3 regions of the Agrobacterium sp. genome follow, and region 3 is predicted to be linked to each of the others. Evidence: predicted binding sites of a transcription regulator. Region 3 holds the regulator's gene; each other region holds the start of a gene.
What was found. Region 3 encodes LexA, which represses DNA repair genes until DNA is damaged. Its sites were predicted from a motif close to TGTTCNNNNTGTGTTCNG; they were not measured.
Positions count from the first base shown of each region.

Region 1 (4,414 bases), on a different contig from region 3:
ATCCGCACCGAGCATGACGGTTGCCACGTCGCGAAGGCGGATATTGTTCTTAATGAGAAGGTTGGAAAAATCCTCGGGCTTCGTCAGGCTCGCCGTGGCGCGCACGACAATGTCCTGCGTCGTGCTTTTCAGCGACCCCGCCGGCACGTCGAGTGCCGCGCTGGCGAGCGCGTTGGAAACATCGGTCACGGTCAGACCACGGCTGGCGAGTGCTGCCTGATTGAGATCGACGCGAAAAACCTTTTCCTGATCGCCATAAAGCTCGACATCGGCAACGCCGTCGACAGCAGCCAGACGGTCGATGATCTCGTCATCCACCAGCTTGGTCAGATCTTCCATGCTGAGCGTCGACGAGGTGACGGCAAGGCGCATGATCGGCTGGCTGTCGGAATCCGCCTTGATGATCTGCGGCTCGTCGGCATCATCGGGCAGCTGATTGGTGACGCGGCCAATAGCGTCACGCACATCGTTGGCCGCAACGGCCATGTCGACATTGTCGCCAAATTCCATCGTCACGCGGCTGGTGCCGAATTGCGAGTTGGAAGCGATGGATTTGATGCCGCTGACACGCGCCACCGCACCTTCGATGGTCTGCGTCACTTCCTGGTCGATCGTCTCAGGTGCAGCACCTTCATAGGTGGTCCTGACGCTGATCGACGGCCGGTCGACGTCGGGCAATTCGCGCACCTCGACGCCAACCAGAGCGGCGAGACCAGCCACGACCAGCAGCGTGTTGAGGACCGCCGCCAGAATAGGCCGGCGCACGAACAATGCGGTAAAAGCGAGCTTGGAATCCTGACCGGAAGGCGACTGCGTCATTGGCTGGCGACCTCCTCCGGTTTCGGCTGTTCGCCGACGCGGACAGCACCGCCTTCACGCACGCGCTGAAGGCCCTCGATCACGACAGGCTCGCCTTCCGCCAGCTCCGCCTTGACGAGAACCGCATCAGGGTTGCGCTGCACGATCTGCACCCGAACCTTGTTCGATTTGTTGTCGGTGACGCGCCAGACATAGGAGCCTTCCGCATCCCACTGCACGGCCAGAGGATCGACCGAAGCATAGGTCTCCCCGGCAAAACGCATGGTGACGCCGAAGGACATGCCGGCCCTCAGCTCGTCCTTCTCGTTACCGAACTTCGCCCGGATGCGGATCGTGCGGCTTGCTTCATCGACACGGTTGTCGACAGCTTCGATTTCACCCTTGAAGTTTTCGCCGGGACGCGAAATGGAGGTCGCCTCCACCGGCATTCCGACCTTGATCACGGTTGCAAACCGCTCGGGCGCCCAGAAATTGACGAGAATTTCCGACCGGTCGTCGATGCTGACGATGGTTGACTGCGTGGTAACGTTGTCGCCGATATTGGCGGCGACGATACCGGCCACACCCTCAATCGGCGCGACGATGTCGCGGCGCCTGAGATTGAGTTCGGCGGTGCTGAGCGCCAGCTTGGCGGACTCCTCGGCAATCTGCGCATCCATCACATCGAGGCGGGAGACGGATTTCAGGTTCTTGTAGGAACTGGATTTTTCAATCGCGCTGCGCAGCGCGACCTGCGCCTTGTCGCGTTCGATCACCTGCTCTTCGTCATCGAGCCGCGCAAGCACCTGCCCCTTCACGACGCGCGCGCCGGCGGCCGTGCGGATTTCTGAAAGCGTGCCCGATGTCTGCGGCATGACGACGACCGACTGGATCGCCTGGCCGTTGCCGATGGCGTTCAGCCGGTCATTGACCGTGCCCTTTTTCACGGGAGCCGTCACCACCAGGGTGGCGTTGCCGTTGCGCCGCGAACCACCATTCTGGCCTGCGGGCGAGCCGGCCGCTGCGACTTCTACCGCGCCTGCCGGCGTTTTGCCGAGCCCCATGCTGGCGAGCACATTGCGGGCTTCGGGCGAATAAAAGCCCCAGAGACAGAGCCCTGCTCCCACCACGGCCAGACTGACACCCACCTGTTTCCAGACCCGCATATAGTTCTCCGGTTGATCATCGCAGCATAAAGCAGCCCCTAAAGCGCAGGCTTCGGGACAGCAGCAGTATTCCCCCTCGTTTAAAACGAGGCAACGCACAAATCCGTTTCTTACGTAATTGTAATTTGTGATGGATTCTCGTCGAGCACACGACGAAGGCCATTTTTATCGCAAATATTCTTCAGCGCGGTAATCTGCCCACAGGAAAAGAACCGGAGGAAGCCATGAGCACCGTAACGAAAGTACAAAATCCCGAAGCCGATCCGCGCGTCAAGGCGGTATTTGACGACATCCGCACCACCCGCAAGTCGGGCTTCATCAATAATATGTGGCTCTACCTCGCCTTCGATCCTGACCTTCTGGAAAAGACATGGGCCGAGGTCAAGGCGGTGATGGCGACACCTTCGGCGCTCGACCCCGTGGTCAAGGAAATGCTTTACATCGCGGTGTCCGTCACCAATGGCTGCTCCTATTGCGCCCATTCCCACACGGCCGCCGCCAAAGCCAAGGGCATGACCGGCGAGCAGCACGCCGATCTCCTGCGGGTCATCGCGCTTGCCGCCAAGACCAACCAGCTTGCGGTGGCGCTGCAAGTCCCGGTGGATGCCGCTTTTGATGCCGACAGGCAGGCATGAAGCAAAAAATGCCTTGGAATAGGCGTTTTGACCGATGATACCGGAATAAAAGCAGAACGCGGTTCTGGCCTTTATATCCCGAATCACTACATTGGGCCGCATGAGCAACAGTTTCGACGATATGCCGTTCTTCGATGAAGAACCCGTGACGCCGCGCAGAGCGACGAATAATGCAGGCGCGGAAAGCGCCGGCGGGCTCGGCATTGCCGCCCGCGCGATGGCTGCGCGCGATCAGACGCGTGCTGCGCCCGATTATCTTTCCGGCCTCAACCCGGAACAGCGCGACGCCGTGGAAACGCTTGACGGACCCGTTCTTGTCCTTGCGGGCGCCGGCACCGGCAAGACCCGCGTTCTGACGACCCGCATCGCCCATATTCTCGCGACCGGCCGTGCTTATCCCAGCCAGATCCTTGCCGTGACCTTCACCAACAAGGCGGCCCGCGAGATGAAGGAACGTATCGGCGTTCTGGTCGGCGGCGCTGTCGAGGGCATGCCCTGGCTTGGCACCTTCCACTCCATCGGCGTCAAGCTTCTGCGCCGCCATGCCGAACTCGTCGGCCTGAAGTCGGATTTCACCATTCTCGATACGGACGACGTGGTGCGGCTGATCAAGCAGCTCATTCAGGCCGAAGGTCTCGATGACAAGCGCTGGCCGGCAAAGCAGTTTGCCGGCATGATCGACGGCTGGAAGAACAAGGGGCTGACGCCGCCGGATATTCCGGAGGGTGACAGCCGCGCTTTCGCCAATGGCAAGGGTCGCGAACTTTACACCGCCTATCAGAACCGGCTGAAAACACTGAACGCCTGCGACTTCGGCGATCTTCTGATGCACCCGATCAGCATCTTCCGCCGCCACACGGATATTCTGAAGGAGTATCACCAGAAGTTCCGTTACATTCTGGTGGACGAATATCAGGACACCAATACGGCGCAATATATGTGGCTGCGGCTTCTCGCGCAGCGCGCCAAGGACGAGCCGCAGAACGTCTGCTGCGTGGGTGACGATGACCAGTCGATCTATGGCTGGCGCGGCGCGGAAGTGGACAATATCCTCCGCTTCGACAAGGATTTTCCCGGCGCCAAGGTCATCAAGCTCGAACGCAACTATCGCTCCACCGAGCATATTCTCGGCGCAGCCGGGCATCTGATCGCCCATAATGAGGGCCGTCTCGGCAAGACGCTGTTCACCGAACGCAGCAGCCCTGACGATGAAAAAGTCGTTGTGCATGCCGCCTGGGATTCCGAGGAGGAAGCCCGCGCGGTCGGCGAGGAAATCGAACAGCTTCAGCGCAAGAACCACAAGCTGAACGACATGGCGATCCTCGTTCGCGCCTCCTTCCAGATGCGCGAATTCGAAGACCGTTTCGTGACGCTCGGCCTCAATTATCGCGTCATCGGCGGCCCACGCTTTTATGAGCGCCTCGAAATCCGCGACGCCATGGCCTATTTCCGCCTCGTCTGCCAGCCGGCCGACGATCTGGCCTTCGAGCGGATCGTCAATACGCCGAAGCGCGGCCTCGGCGATACGACCATCCGCAACCTGCACGACTATGCCCGCGCCCGTGATATTCCGATGCTGGCGGCAGCCGCCGATATCATCGAGACCGACGAGCTGAAACCGAAGGCCCGCAAGGCGCTGTTCGATGTGGTGCAGGATTTCCGCCGCTGGCAGGGTCTCCTGGAAAATACCGAGCACACCACGCTTGCCGAGCAGATTCTCGACGAAAGCGGCTATACCGCCATGTGGCAGGCCGACAAGACGGCCGAAGCGCCAGGCCGGCTGGAAAACCTCAAGGAACTCATCCGCTCGATGGA
Region 1 covers NZ_JCABZP010000003.1:63,594-68,007, forward strand. The annotation lists gene AC5I5B_RS02425 (efflux RND transporter permease subunit) at 1-819, opposite strand, end outside; gene AC5I5B_RS02430 (efflux RND transporter periplasmic adaptor subunit) at 816-1,964, opposite strand; gene AC5I5B_RS02435 (carboxymuconolactone decarboxylase family protein) at 2,189-2,599, shown strand; gene AC5I5B_RS02440 (ATP-dependent helicase) at 2,700-4,414, shown strand, end outside.
Region 1: the regulator LexA is predicted to act here: its motif matches at 2,641-2,658, upstream of AC5I5B_RS02440 (ATP-dependent helicase).

Region 2 (4,414 bases), on a different contig from region 3:
GCAGCAGAAGATCATAGGCCTGCTGCTGCGCCTCTTCCTCGATACCCAGCAGGAACGGCGTGAAGAAGTCGGCCTGCGCGCTCGGGAAAGCCGGCTCGTAGGTGAAAACGCCGAGGATGCGGTTCAGCCCCTTGGCCATTCGCCGCGCGATCGGGTCGGCGACATAACCTGTCTGGCGAATGACCGCCTGTACCCGTTCGCGGGTTTCAGCCGGGATGCGGGCAATCGCGGCCGGTGCGCCATTCAGAACAAGCGATACCGTTGCCTGACTGACCCCAGCGAGCTTGGCGATGTCGTTTTGCGTGAGGCGTTTATGATTGGTCACGCGATGCCCTCCCCGACATCCGATCGTTGCTAATACGTATTAGCTGCTAATGCGCATTAGCACGATTTGTGGGCACCGAGTCAAGCGATAAAGATGCACTTGCTGAGGGAGGCCACGGGGTTGTGACAAAAAGCACGCCCCGCGGCGGCAGTACTGGTGGAAGCGGCTATAACAGCCGTAAAATAGCAATCAGCCCGGATTCACGGACCCGCAGGTGCTTTCTCACCGGTGAGCTTCTGTTCAAGCAGCCATGTCCACATCGCCTCGTCCTTCAGCACTTTCCCTTCGACCGCTTCATGGTCCGTATCTTCGAACACGGTGAGCCGGACATTTCGTTTCAGTTCCTGAAGGCGTTGCACGAGGACCACCGTGTCGGACAGCGGAATCACAGCGTCATTTGCGCCATGAAAGGCCCAGAAAGCTACCCTTTCATTCGTTCGATTGAGGTAATGCCGGATACCGCCGCCGGCGATCGGAACAACCGCGGCAAAAGTTTCAGGAAACTGCGCGGCCATCGACCATGCGCCGAACCCTCCCCGGCTATAACCGATCAGATAGATGCGCTCGCGATCCACCCGATGATCGGCCACCACCGCCTGAAGAACACTCGCCACGCGCTCGATCGGATAGAGCAATTCTTCACTCGGATTTTGCGGCGAGAACACCAGAAAATGAAAATCGCGGCCTTCTTCAATCAGTTTCGGCAGGCCGCTGCGGCGCAGCTTTTCGATGTCGTCGCCGCCCTGATCGCCGCCATGCAGCCAGACGACAAGAGGATAGGTCTTATCCGAACTGGCGTAGTCCTTGGGCGTGTAGAGCAGATAGTTGATATCAGAGGCGATGGTGACATCGGATTTCATCGCCTTCTGTTCGGCCTGGGCAAAAGTCGAGGCAGCGATTGCGGCGACAGCGATCAGGCAAAGTTTCAGATGCTTCATGGTCTGGTCCTCCCAAAACGCGCCTCCTCCCGAGGCGCGATTATTGAACTCGCGGATCACCGGGTTGGTTCAAAGGTTTCGCTGCAGAATGAGAAAATGCACTGAAACAAATTGAGAATATTCATATATTTCATAATAATACCGCTATTTCCTCATGCGTAATCTGATTTGCGATTGCGGTATCGGGCACGCCCGGCAACCAGCAGCCACCGACGAACTGCAAGCGACCTTTCGGAACAATAAATCTCACCACCGACCGTGTTTAAACGACGGGAAAGAGGCGTTCAGCATTTGTTCTGGATTGGTGTTTGAGTCTTTGCTAATCATTGCGACAACAGGGCAGACAATGGCCGGCGATTCCGACAACTGCCATCTCTGAAGATGTCCTCACCATGGGGACAGGCAGGTATCAAGGATTGTTCGCATGGCGGTTGCCTATCTGGAAAAGCTCAACGAACAGCAGCGCAAGGCGGTGGAGCATGGCGTTGGGCTGACAGACGGCCACACGGCCGGGCCTCTGCTGATCATCGCCGGGGCCGGTTCGGGCAAGACCAATACGTTGGCCCACCGTGTCGCACATCTGATCGTGAATGGCGCCGATCCCCGCCGTATTCTGCTGATGACGTTTTCGCGGCGTGCCGCCACGGAAATGTCGCGCCGCGTGGAGCGTATCTGCAAACACGTCCTCGGCGGCAATTCGGGGGCTCTCACCGACGCGCTCGCGTGGTCAGGCACCTTTCACGGCATCGGCGCGCGCCTGTTGCGCATTTATGCCGAACAGATCGGGCTCAACATCGATTTCACCATCCACGACCGCGAGGACAGCGCCGACCTGATGAACCTTTCCCGGCACGAGCTGGGTTTTTCCAAGACCGAAAGCCGCTTTCCGACAAAAGGCACTTGTCTTGCCATCTATTCGCGCGCAGTGAATTCCCAGACGCCGCTCAAGGACATATTGCGCCAGCATTATCCCTGGGTCGCCAATTGGGAGAGCGAACTTAAGGCACTGTTTGCAGCCTATGTGGAGGCAAAACAAGTCCAGAACGTGCTCGATTACGACGATCTCCTGCTCTACTGGGCCCAGATGGTCAGCGACCCCATTCTGGCTGATGATATCGGCAACCGCTTCGACCATGTCATGGTCGACGAATATCAGGATACCAACAGGTTGCAGGCCTCCGTGCTGATGGCGCTCAAACCCGGCGGTCGCGGTTTAACCGTGGTGGGCGACGACGCGCAGTCGATCTATTCGTTCCGGGCGGCGACAGTGCGAAACATCCTCGATTTCCCGGCGTCCTTCAGCCCGGCGGCCGACATCATCACGCTCGATCGCAACTATCGCTCGACACAGCCGATCCTTGCGGCCGCCAACGGCGTGATCGATCTGGCGCGCGAGCGGTTCACCAAAAACCTCTGGACCGAGCGGGAATCGCTGGAGCGCCCGAAGCTCGTGACGGTGAAGGACGAAACCGAACAGGCGAATTTCATCATCGACCAGATTCTTGCAAACCGCGAAACCGGCATGACGCTGAAACAGCAGGCCGTGCTGTTTCGCACCTCCAGCCATAGCGGGCCGCTCGAGGTGGAACTGACCCGCCGCAACATCCCCTTCGTCAAATTTGGCGGCCTGAAATTCCTCGACAGCGCCCATGTGAAGGACATGCTGGCCGTGCTGCGCTTCGCGCAGAACCCGCGCGACCGCGTCGCCGGTTTCCGGCTGCTGCAGATGCTGCCCGGCATCGGACCGAAGAAGGCCGGCAATATTCTCGATGCCATCGCGACAGACCCCGAGCCGCTGCTTGCCCTTGCTGAAATTCCGCCCCCTCCGAAGACCGGCGATGACTGGACGACCTTCACGCAGATGCTGGTGGGCCTGCGGCAGGCCCCGAATGGCTGGCCGGGTGAAATCGGGCAGGCACGGCTGTGGTACGAACCCCATCTCGAACGCATCCATGAGGACGCCGACACCCGCAAGGCAGATCTGCTGCAACTCGAGCAGATCGCTGGCGGCTACCCCTCACGCGAACGTTTTCTGACCGAGCTGACACTCGATCCACCCGACGCCACCAGCGATCAGGCCGGCGTGCCGCTGCTCGACGAGGACTATCTCAGCCTGTCGACCATCCATTCGGCAAAAGGCCAGGAGTGGCGTTCCGTCTTCATCCTGAATGTGGTCGATGGCTGCATTCCCTCCGACCTCGGGGTCGGCACCACCCAGGAACTGGAGGAAGAACGCCGGCTGCTCTATGTCGCCATGACCCGCGCCAAGGACAGCCTGTCGCTGATAACACCGCAACGTTTCTTCACCGGCGGGCAGAACCAGCAGGGTGACCGGCATGTCTACGCCGCAAGAACCCGCTTCATACCGGCGACCCTGCTGCAATTCTTCGAAACGATGACCTGGCCTCTGGTTTCGGCCGCCGCTTCGGAACGAAGCGCGCAGCAGATCCGGATTGATGTGGGTGCGCGGATGCGGGCGATGTGGAAATAAGAGCGGGGGTCCCGGGAATATCGACCTGCACGATGCGCGAACGGACGAGGCCGGCGCCGACTTAGCTTGGGAGTTCTTCCTGACACCCGATCATTCTCTAAACGTGAAAAACAGGCCGCGGCCCAACAGGCTTTCGACATGCTGTTCGACGGAGATTCCGTCGCTCTTGTGTGGGCGATCAATAAAGCGTTATTGACTGTCCCTACCGATAAAGCCATATCACCCTGAGTAGGCAGACCAGACAGGATCCGCATAGTGCAACTAGAAGCATTCTCGATATCAGGCTTAAAAAAGATAACTCCGGCTCGTTTCGGCGACAGCAGGGGTTACTTCAGCGAGGTTTTCAAGAGGGAATGGTTTCGCGAAAATGTAGCCGACGTGGAGTTCGTGCAGGACAATGAATCCCTGTCCGCACAGGCCGGGACCGTAAGAGGGCTTCATTTTCAGACAGAGCCTTTCGCACAGGGCAAGCTCGTTCGCTGCATTCGGGGCCGGCTGCTGGATGTCGCGGTGGATATCAGAACAGGATCGCCCACCTTCGGACAATGGGCGGCTGTAGAACTCTCACCCGAAAATGGCGAGCAGCTGTGGGTTCCGGCGGGATTTGCCCACGGTTTCATGACGCTCGTTGACGACACGGTCATCTCATACAAAGTGACG
Region 2 covers NZ_JCABZP010000019.1:158,189-162,602, reverse strand. The annotation lists gene AC5I5B_RS22270 (LacI family DNA-binding transcriptional regulator) at 1-325, opposite strand, end outside; gene AC5I5B_RS22265 (carboxylesterase family protein) at 526-1,263, opposite strand; gene AC5I5B_RS22260 (ATP-dependent helicase) at 1,688-3,754, shown strand; gene rfbC (dTDP-4-dehydrorhamnose 3,5-epimerase) at 4,010-4,414, shown strand, end outside.
Region 2: the regulator LexA is predicted to act here: its motif matches at 1,545-1,562, upstream of AC5I5B_RS22260 (ATP-dependent helicase).

Region 3 (4,414 bases):
CGGTTTTGGCGGCGGCGACGAGAAGATCGGTCTGGCGGCTGAGGAAAGCCGGAATCTGCAGCACATCCACCACCTCGGAAACGATGGCGCATTGCTCCTCGGTGTGAATGTCGGTCAGAACAGGAAAGCCGAATTCCTTCTTGAGATCAGCGAAAACCTGCATCGCACTGTCAAGGCCGATGCCGCGCTTGCCGGAAAGCGAGGTGCGGTTCGCCTTGTCGAAGGAGGACTTATAAACGAGCCCGATCCCCAGCTTGTCGCAAAGCTCCTTCAGGATGCCAGCGATCATGAAAGCATGTTCCCGGCTTTCCATCTGGCAGGGGCCGGCGATCAGCGAAAAACGCTCGGTATTGGAAAAGGAAACCTTGCTGGCGCCGTCGCCGGCGGTGACTTTGAGATTGTTCGTAACGCTCATCATTTTTCCTCGAAGGCGAAGGCAACGCCCTGACCAGGTGCTGCGGGCACCACCAGGCGACCGCCCGCTTTTGCGCAGGACACGCCATTAGCAGCAAGCGCCGCCTCTGTCACGGCAAGATCGTGTGACGAAAAGACGATGCCCGCACCGCGCAATCCGCCGCCTCTCCAATCAGGAGTATTCGGAGCCTGTCCGCTGAAATCAGGTTTTCCGGTCAATCTGATGCGCGCATTGCCAGTCGCGAAAACCATATCACCATCCGGAGATATTCTGCCCTCACAACCAAACACCGTTTCGATCAAGCGCGCCGCGTTCGGATCATCACCGGAGAACAGAACGATTTCACTGAGGCCGGAGACACCGTTGGCATGGCGCTCCAGCACTGTTCGATCGCCCGGCAGGGCCTGCAGCCGCTGACAACTAAACAGAAAGAAATCCGCCGCCCCGCTTGCCGCAAAAGCCAGCCGGAACGCCGCCTCGCTTTCCGATCCATCCGGCATCCGCACAGGCCGCGAAAACTGGAACACATCGCCCGCTGACACGCCAGACGTCAGAAACCTGTCATGGTCGGCAAGGGCATCTTCGGTTTTGGCGACAAGAGCCGAAAAACCCTCCCGCCCGTCACGTTGCCGGAAGGCCCTGTCCCTGCCCGTGAACACATCTCCCCTGTCTGCCGACGCATTATATTTAGCCGGATCAGCAATTACGAGCGGCTCCAGATAGGTCCCGTCGGTAAAAAAAACACAGGCATTTCGGGTGCCGAAAGGATGCAAAGCCTCCGGTGAGACCGTAAATCCAAGGCTGGCGAGACGTTTCGCGGCAACGCCGATATCCTGCACCGGCAGAACGAGATGATCGACGCTATGGGATTTCATCATGACCTGTTTCCTGCGCTGGCACTCCGCCCGGACATGCCTGGACGATTTGGGCCGCAGAAAAGCACAATCGTAGGCCAAGAAGCAAATCATCAAAACAACAGATAGCAGCTTCACGAAATTTTAGGGGATTGCGGAACACATATGGAACATATAGTGTTCGTTCTGTATTTGTTTCGCGACTTCCACTACGATTCTAAAGGGTGTTTTCCTCATGCTCACGCGCAAACAGCAGGAATTGCTTCTCTTCATTCATGAACGAATGAAAGAGTCCGGCGTGCCGCCATCCTTCGATGAAATGAAGGACGCACTCGATCTTGCCTCGAAATCTGGCATCCACCGCCTGATCACCGCCCTCGAAGAGCGCGGGTTTATTCGCCGGCTACCAAATAGAGCGCGAGCGCTGGAAGTCATCAAGCTGCCTGAGGCCTATACGCCGGGTGCAAGGCCGCAGCGCGGCTTTTCGCCGAGCGTCATCGAAGGCAGCCTTGGCAAGGCCAAGGCGCCGGAAGCGGCCCCTGCCCCCAAGACGCCGGCCAATGATCTCGTCGGGGCCGTCACCGTGCCGGTCATGGGCCGCATTGCCGCCGGTGTGCCGATTTCCGCCATCCAGAACAATACCCACGATGTGGCCGTGCCTGTTGATATGCTCGGTTCGGGCGAACATTACGCTCTTGAGGTCAAGGGCGACTCGATGATCGAGGCCGGCATTTTTGATGGCGATACCGTCATCATCCGCAATGGCAATACGGCGAATCCGGGTGATATCGTCGTAGCGCTGGTGGATGATGAGGAAGCCACCCTGAAGCGTTTCCGTCGCAAGGGCGCCTCCATTGCGCTCGAGGCGGCAAACCCAGCCTATGAAACGCGTATTTTTGGACCGGACCGGGTGAAAATCCAGGGCAAGCTGGTAGGGCTGATCCGCCGTTACCATTGATTCAAGGCATGGGGCCGCAATTCCTTTTGCTGCGGGCACCATCAAGATTATGGCGCTCCCCTTATGGAGCATTGCAGCTTGCTCCTTGGAACGATGCGGCTCTGCATAAGTGAGAAACGACATCGTCTGGCAGGTCCGCACATCTTTTATCGCGAAGGCCAGCAGGCAGCGGTAAGAAACAGATGATTGAAAATGAGCATCCTTAATTTCGTTGAGAAAGGATGCAGGTCATCAGTCTCGTCGCGGTGTGTTTCGTCGTCATCTCCGAATGGTGACGTGCAGGTGCTTCTTTTCTTCCTGCCCCACTCATCAATGCGGCTTATGGGAGCCATGGATTATTTGCAATATTCCTGGGCCCATCCGCCGGTATAGAAATGCGCATCATATCGGGGAACACGCCATGTACGATCTTTATATCGCCAACAAGAACTATTCCTCATGGTCACTGCGGCCATGGGTATTGATGCGCACGCTCGGCATTGCTTTCGATGAAAAACTCGTTCCCTTCGGCGAAGGCGTTTCCTTCTCCACCTTTTCGCCAACCGGCAAGGTGCCTTGCCTCGTTGATGAAGGCGTGACGGTTTGGGAATCGTTGTCGATCGCCGAATATCTGGCGGAGCGACATCAGGGCGTCTGGGCGAGCGACAAGCAGGCAAGAGCCTGGTCGCGTTCGGCTGCGAGCGAAATGCATGCGGGCTTTTTCTCGCTGCGCAATCTCTACCCCATGTCGGTCGGCATTCGCGTAAAACCGAAGGGTGGTGATACCGGGCTAGCGGCCGACATAAAGCGCGTTGATGCGCTGTGGAGCGAAGGCCTGGCAAAATTTGGCGGGCCCTTTCTTGCCGGCCAGAAATTTACGGCGGTCGATGCCTTCTTCTGCCCGGTGGCTTTCCGTTTCCAGACCTATGGCGCGGAACTTTCGCCCGCAGCGAAAGCCTATTGTGACCGGCTGCTCGCCCTGCCCGCCATGCGCGAATGGTACGAGGCCGGACTGAAGGAAACCTGGCGCGACGCGGCGCATGAAGAGGAAATCGGCGGGATCGGCGAATTGACGACGGATCTGCGCATCAAGGCCTGACGATCCAGGCTGGCGGCCCTCATTGTGGTGCCGCCAGCAACCGCGTGACGGCATCAGGGACCTCATGGTCAAAACGGCCGCTTTTCCAGTCGTAATAGCGATGTTCGCTCCAGGGCCTGTCCATGCCGGCTATCGCGGCGCGCAACCTGCCGACTACCGCTACCTGATCGCTGCCGGCAAAGTCTATTTCCAGTGAACCGATCCGCCGCAGGATATCGCGGTTAAGCAAGAGTGCGCCCGAGCGGCATTGGGAGAAGGATGTTCTGCGGGAAACGACGACAATATCGGCGATATCACAAGCCTTTCCGGCAAATCGACCATCTTCCAGAACGATGATCCATTCGCCGCTTCCCGCGCGTGCGGCACACCATATGCCTTTGCTGCAGGTGAAAATACCGGGCTCCGCGTCTCTCAGGGCCACCGTCATCTGCCGTGTAACCGCCCTCATCTTTTCCGGATCAAGCTTCGCCTTGGTCAAAGCCACGGTGGTTGCCGCAGCCTCGCTCTTGAGAAAGACCGGCGGAACTGGCTGTTCCGGCAGCAGCAGTGCCCTTTGCCACTGGTCATAAACGAAACCCTGCGGCCGTGTTTTCGTCGTGTAGGCTTTGCCATCCTCCAGCAGCGCCACCAGCATGCCATCCTCATGAACAAGCAGATGAGGCGGATTGCGATAGGCCGTGGCCGCCGACAGGCCAAAGGCGAGGACCAGAAACGGCAAACCAAGAAGCGCCAGCCGGCTGCGTAACAATGCCAGCAGCAGAAAACCAACGGAGGCAAGCCCCAGGAACCAGCCATGTGGCCGCCCCGTCGCAGCGCTTCCTCCCCAGGAGGCCACCTCCCGGGAAACTTCGATCACGAGAGCCATACCGTAACCCATGACCTTGAGGAACGGAGCATCAAGCCCGAAAGGCATCAGCAGCATGGCGACAAGGCCGAAAGGCATGACGATCAGCGACATGAGCGGCATGGCGGCCAGATTGGCAAAAAGTCCATAGGTGGTGACACGCTGAAAATGCTCGGCGGAATAGATCGCAGTCGAAAGACCGCCGATCAACGAGGTCGTGATGACGCCGCCGATGATGGCGCCCGCCGTTTGCGCCACCGTCATC
Region 3 covers NZ_JCABZP010000010.1:128,240-132,653, reverse strand. The annotation lists gene kdsA (3-deoxy-8-phosphooctulonate synthase) at 1-415, opposite strand, end outside; gene AC5I5B_RS07190 (VOC family protein) at 415-1,293, opposite strand; gene lexA (transcriptional repressor LexA) at 1,505-2,227, shown strand; gene AC5I5B_RS07180 (glutathione S-transferase family protein) at 2,628-3,305, shown strand; gene AC5I5B_RS07175 (ComEC/Rec2 family competence protein) at 3,325-4,414, opposite strand, start outside.